Regions from separate parts of the Herbaspirillum sp. GCM10030257 genome, predicted to be linked through region 1. Evidence: predicted binding sites of a transcription regulator. Region 1 holds the regulator's gene; each other region holds the start of a gene.

Region 1 (2,205 bases):
CTGACGTGTGCAACAATTTTGCCGACACGATCGGGATACCTGCCGGTGTGTAGCGCAATACATCACGCTCGGCAATGGCAGCTATCAGGCGTAACTGATTCACGCTCCTCGACGGACAGAATTACGCAGCGGCTGCTTCGGAACGCTGGCTCTTGGCAGCATCTTCCTTCTGCACAGCCTTCATCATTGGCGACGGCGCTGTTTCGGCCTTCTTCATCTTGACGGTCAGGTGGCGCAGGACGGCATCGTTAAACTTGAAGCCTGTTTCGATCTCAGCCAGTGTTTCGCTGTCGCACTCGATATTCATGCAGACATAGTGTGCTTTTGCGAGCTTCTGGATCATGTATGCCATCTGGCGGCGGCCCCAGTCTTCGACGCGGTGCACCTTGCCGTTACGGGCGGTCACGATACCCTTGTAGCGTTCGATCATTGCAGGCACTTGCTCGCTCTGATCCGGATGGACGATAAAAACGATTTCATAATGACGCATGTATTCTCCTTATGGACGGATTAAACAATCGCCCACCTCGGCGTCAAGACGAGTGTGGGAAGAGGAAAGCCCGCTATCATAACCTGCACCAAAGGAAAACTCAATCATTTCAAGCGCTTAACAGCCTCAACCCGAAAAAACCTAAAAAACCCTATATATCCGCTTGCATTCGAACAAAACCTGTATAAAAATACAGGCTGTCTATATGAACAGCATGGCCAGAGTGCAAACACCTGCATCAGTCACGCAATAAATATTAATCTTCGCCAATTTTTGGGCGATCTTCGCTGATTACCTTGGCTGTCAAACATGCTTAAACTTACTGCACGTCAGGAACAGATCCTGAATCTGATCAAGGAAGCGATCGAAAATACCGGCTTCCCTCCGACCCGGGCCGAAATCGCCACCGAACTCGGCTTTAAATCAGCCAATGCCGCGGAAGAGCATCTTCAGGCACTAGCCCGCAAGGGTGCAATTGAAATCTCTCCAGGCACTTCCCGTGGTATCCGATTGCGCGATTTGCATGGCGACAGCGGACTCCGGATGTCGGGACGGCAGATGTCGTTACCTCATCCTGCCCTCATGCAACTCAGTCTGCCCTTGATAGGTCGAGTCGCAGCAGGTTCCCCTATTCTCGCCCAAGAGCATGTTGAGGCGACTTATAGTGTTGACCCAGCCCTGTTTTCCGCAAAGCCGGATTACTTGCTGAAGGTCAAAGGTTTATCCATGCGTGATGCAGGCATTATGGATGGTGACTTGCTTGCTGTTAAGAAGATCGACACCGCAAAAAACGGCCAGATCGTTGTTGCTCGACTTGGCGATGAAGTGACAGTCAAGCGGTATAAAAAGAGCGGCTCTTTAATAGAACTACTACCTGAGAATCCTGACTTTGAACCGATCCGGGTAGATTCCAGCTACGACAATTTTGCGCTTGAGGGTTTGGCTGTTGGTTTGCTACGCGCCTGGGCATAGCTTTTGTTCGTTGCTCCAGATATCTATAGCAGGGTAGCGGCATTGTCGCTGCACCCTGCCGCCACGTTTTCTTTTTAATAGTTTGTCTATTTTATAGACTGGCCTCGCCAACTGGTCGGTTGGACAGTGAAATCCCGATAACAATATAAAAGCTTAAAAGCTCGGCGAGCCATATACCTTTAGCACGACGATTTTTCAATACTTAACGTGTCTTCGGGTTAACGCCGCAAGGCACAAAACACTTCACTGGACCCTCCGCGAAACGCTCTTGACCTGCACCAACCCTCGTTACTTCCCGTACTGCCTTTTTCTATCCGCTCAGCTTGTTTTTCCCTATCCGCGCGAGAATATGCCTGGCTATACCGCGCAAAATATTGACTTCCTCAGTTTCTAGTTGTGTTCGCGAGAACAGGCGCCGTAATCGAGACATCAGTTTTTTGGGATTATCGGGATCGAGGAATTCAATCGCAATCAATGCCTTTTCCAAGTGTTCATACATACCGTCCACCTGTGCCAGGCTCGCTGCTTCACCTTGGAATCCAATTGGCGATCGAGCAATCGTATCGCCGCCCGTCGCCATTCTCGCTTCGTATGCAAGTAACTGCACAGCTTGCGCCAGGTTCAATGACGAATAATCAGGATTGGCTGGAATGTTGATCAGAATATTACATTTTTCAATGATCTGATTTGGCAATCCATAGCGCTCGCTCCCAAATACCAGAGCAGCGTTCAGGTTCCCATCA
Region 2 (2,205 bases), on a different contig from region 1:
GCACCGAAAAGCTTTTCAGCCAAACTGGAATTACCGGACCGCATCGAGCATGCGGAAGCGGCATTATTTGCCGCACGCCGTCTGATTTTGCAGTTGACCGGCTGGCTGGTTGCGCAGCAACTTGCGGTTGCGCGCTTCGTGCTGCTGCTGGAGCATGAGCGCGGCCGTACGGCGATTCCACCCACGCCCATCGACATCGCACTCGCCGAACCGACCTGGCATGAAGAGCACCTGACCCGCCTGTTGAAGGAGCGGCTTGGCCGCATCGAACTGATAGCTCCGGTCATCGCGGCGCGCCTGGAAGCAGACCATGTCAGCGCGATGCTGCCGCCTACAGAATCGCTGTTTCCCGAGCCCGGCGGCATGCCCATGGATTTTCACCGCCTGCTTGAATTACTGACCGCAAGGCTTGGCGAACAGAACGTCCTCGTTCCCGCTCCCCGTGCAGACCATCGCCCTGAAATTTGCAACGGATGGGCACCCACCTCCACGGCAAATCCGGTCGATCTTCCTCTGGACCGGTTGGCGGAAAGACCCTTCTGGCTGCTACTACAACCGGTCGAACTGATCCTGCGCGACAACCGGCCGTTTTACGGATCACCGCTACGCCTGATCAAGGGACCGGAACGTATCGAATGCGGATGGTGGGATGGCGGCTTGATCATGCGTGACTATTTCATCGCCCAAGGGGAGACGGCAGTGCTCTACTGGATCTACCGTGAGCGTCACGGGGAAGAAATTTGCTGGTACTTGCAGGGCTTATTCGCCTGACCAAGCACTTTTATCCTGGAGCGCGGGATAAGGATATGAGTCAACAAATTTATTTGTAAAAGCCCGTTAGCAAAAATGCATTTTTCTGTTTATACTGTATTTTTGTACAGTATTTTTACACGGTATTCGAAACAGCTAACGTGTCTACGTCTTCCTCCATACATCATCTCCCTGCCTACGCAGAGTTGCAGTGTGCATCCAATTTCAGCTTTTTGCGTGGTGCCTCGCATCCTGAAGAGCTTGTCATGCGGGCAGCAAAACTCGGTTATGCGGCACTGGCGTTGACAGATGAATGCTCCGTGGCCGGCGTGGTCCGTGCCCACACTGAAGCAAAGCAACGCGGCCTGCACCTGATCATCGGCAGCCAGTTCAGCCTGGTCAACGAGGACAATAGCCCAGCCTTCTCGCTCATCTTCCTGGCGAAAAACCGCGAGGGATATGGCAACCTCACCGAACTGATTACCCTTGCACGGACCCGCGTTGAAAAAGGTAGCTATCGTGTCACTCCACGCGACTTTATATCGCCCGAAGACGGATATGCACATCTGCGCGGCATGCCGGACTGCCTCGCCATCCTCACTCCTGCCCTTGGCATTGCATCCGAACAGCTTGCCACCCAAGCCGCATGGATGGTGAAGACCTTTCCCGGACGTGCATGGATTGCGCTGACCTTGCTGCACCATCCGCGCGATGATCAGCACCGCATGCTCGTCACTGCAGTCGCTGACGAATACGCGTTGCCCGTGGTGGCGACCGGTGATGTCTGTATGCATGTACGCTCGCGCAAACCCCTGCAGGACACTCTTACCGCCATCCGTATCGGCAAACCCATTGCCGAATGCGGTTACGAACTGTCTCCCAATGCGGAGCAGCACTTACGCTCACGGCTGAGGCTGGCCAACGTTTATACCGCAGTCGCGTTGGCTGAAACCATACACATTGCCCGGCAATGCAGCTTTTCTCTCGACGAGTTGCGCTACGAATACCCGGACGAACTCGTGCCGCCAGGATGGACTCCGGCTGCTTACCTCCGCAGCGAAGCCTATATCGGCGCCATGGCACGTTTTCCAGACGGGGTTCCGGCAGATATCCAAAAGCAGCTTGAATACGAACTGCAGCTCATTTCCGACATGTGCTACGAGCCGTATTTCCTGACCGTCTACGACATCGTGCGCCATGCACGCAGTGTCGGCATTCTTTGCCAGGGACGAGGGTCGGCCGCTAATTCCGTAGTCTGCTACTGCCTGCGTATCACCGAGGTTGATCCGTCGCGCAGCACCCTGCTGTTTGAACGGTTCATTTCGCGTGAACGCAACGAGCCTCCCGACATCGATGTCGATTTCGAACATCAGCGACGCGAAGAAATCATTCAGTACATCTATAACAAGTACGGCAGGCTGCGTGCTGCGCTCACTGCGGTGGTCATCAGCTACA
Region 3 (2,205 bases), on a different contig from region 1:
AATCTAAGCCGGTCTAGCGTCGGCCTTTCTTTTCCCATAATGGGAATTTATAGCCAGCCGCGAACTGGGTTTTTCACGGCTCCCATATATGTAATAGAGAATTCAATAGTGCGGAGCTCATAGACTCTGCCGAAGGTCGGGCGACTTTGTTTTGAGAAATGGGGCCATATTATGCAAACAAGGATCCCAGATGTAGTATTGGCGGGCTCTATCAGATTAGTTAAATATTCTGCCGATGAAGGTTTAACAGTCGCACTTTCCGGATCGGGATTGCAGTAATACCTCAAGAGCCAGAGGCGTTTGCATCCGCTTCATGCAGCCACATGATGGCGCCAGTCATATCATTGTAGAAAACGCGATAGTCGCCCTCACCAAACGCCAACCGCGCAAGATAGGCAAGCTTTGCGTTTGGTACTACGATCGCACGTCGGAATGGAACTCGCTCCAGCCGTTCGTCCAGTGCGCGCTGTGACAGCACAACATCCACGGAAGGTGGCTCCATCTCGAGGGCGTCGAGCAAGACGCGCCCATGGCCGAGGTCTTCGACGAGCTGGAGAATCTGTTCCTGGCATTGGCGCAGTACCTGTTGCGTCGGTACGCCCCTGATACGCCCAAGGATGAGATCACCCACGGGTTCAACCCAGAGCTGGGGGATCGGTTGGTAGGTCGCGATTGTCATGGCAAGTGAAAAAAACAGATTTCCTCGAATCATACGCGCGCGTTTCGGCGTGACGGGAATGCCAGACAGAAATCTTGAGAACCATCAAATTACTGTCTCTGCCTTTTGTGTCGACGTTAGGCGAACCCAATAAAACGGGCAGCCAGTTTGCCGGGCTGCCCGTTCTAATCACACAGATCACACAGGTGCACCTTATCGCAGAGGCCTGGTGTAGCAAACCTCATGACGCATTACTTCTTGTCCGCATCAGATAAGCCGCGACCAGTTTTGTGTTGCAATTCGTCAATTTTCTTTGACGCTTCTGCTTTGGTCAAATCATCGTCTATCTGCTCATTCGCTTCTTCCGCCAGTGTAGTCAGATAGGATTTTTGGGCTCCGGTCATGGGCTCATCTCCAGTTGTCCAGTTTTGCGGATCCTTGACCATATTGCTCTTTTGGGCTTCGTTCTGGGTTTGCTTATCCATCTATCTCTCCATCTAAAAATCTGCAGTGCGGGAACAGAATGCCGTTTCACCAATGTAGCGATACAGGCAATAGCTTGTATAGAAAAGACTGTATGTTTATACAGCTTGTTCCCGCCTGAAAGGACAAAATGCCAGGGTATAAAGCCAGCTGTTTAGAAAAGCGACGCTTTCCAACATTAAATATTTACGACGCAGCATTGTTCTTCGGCGCAGTGGTATTCCACCGAACGTATAGCTGATTGACGATCATGCTATTGCATAACGACAAGCATTCTGGCCCATGATGTAAGGGCGTTGTCTCTGTAGACGCCCGATGAGCGCGACACCAGGCGCGTTGGAATCCACTAAGGCGCGTTTCCTATCTGTGCTACGGAAAAGGTGCACGCTATGCGGTAGGGAGGGAGTACGCCTCCGAGTGGATGCCGCGTTCGGCCCACGTCGAGTAACGCGAACAAAGTCTCCAACCGAATCCGACAAGCCGGTCGCCCTCCGATGTACTATGCGGGCTCTGCCACACCAGCGATGTGCTGGTCTGCGTATCCCTCACAGGAAAGCATCATGAAAAAAGTTGTTATTGTCGCCGTCGCGCTGGTCAGCCTGCTCGCTATGGCGAGTTATTTCAGCCCGCACTGGACGTTATATCGGATGCGCAGCGCGGTTGAAAGCCGGGATTACAAGGCATTTTCATCGTATGTCGATTTCACTTCACTGCGTAACAGCTTCAAACAGCAGATGACAGGGAAAGGCGGCGACGACAGGGCCGACCAGGATAGCGGCAATCCATTGGAGCCACTAACCCGCGCAATCGTCAGCGGCCTGGCGGGGCCCTTGATTGATGTGATGCTGACACCTGCCGGTATTATCGAGATGCTAGGCGCTGGCAAGCCTGGTGTAACGCAAGCGGTGGTTGCGAGCACTGTGACCCAGGTACCGAATATTTCGGTGCTTCCCGACATGAAATTATCCTATCGTGGTTGGGACAACGTGCTGTTTCGCGCTGAAGGATTGCCGGAAGCCAGCGGGTATTTTGTGCTGCAGCGCCAGGGATGGTGGAGCTGGAAA

Evidence for each region. The regulator LexA, encoded in region 1, represses DNA repair genes until DNA is damaged. The targets are predictions, from matches to a motif close to ACTGTATNNNNATACAGT.
Region 2: the regulator LexA is predicted to act here: its motif matches at 865-882, upstream of ACFQUU_RS04430 (error-prone DNA polymerase).
Region 3: the regulator LexA is predicted to act here: its motif matches at 1,231-1,248, upstream of ACFQUU_RS25665 (DUF3072 domain-containing protein).

The regions. Positions count from the first base shown of each region.
Region 1 is NZ_JBHTDH010000038.1:25,273-27,477, reverse strand. It holds gene priB (primosomal replication protein N) at 1-103, opposite strand, end outside; gene rpsF (30S ribosomal protein S6) at 122-490, opposite strand; gene lexA (transcriptional repressor LexA) at 800-1,462, shown strand; gene ACFQUU_RS26575 (RNA methyltransferase) at 1,773-2,205, opposite strand, start outside.
Region 2 is NZ_JBHTDH010000002.1:413,402-415,606, reverse strand. It holds gene ACFQUU_RS04435 (Y-family DNA polymerase) at 1-771, shown strand, start outside; gene ACFQUU_RS04430 (error-prone DNA polymerase) at 912-2,205, shown strand, end outside.
Region 3 is NZ_JBHTDH010000032.1:37,215-39,419, reverse strand. It holds gene ACFQUU_RS25670 (hypothetical protein) at 284-712, opposite strand; gene ACFQUU_RS25665 (DUF3072 domain-containing protein) at 910-1,143, opposite strand; gene ACFQUU_RS25660 (DUF2939 domain-containing protein) at 1,702-2,205, shown strand, end outside.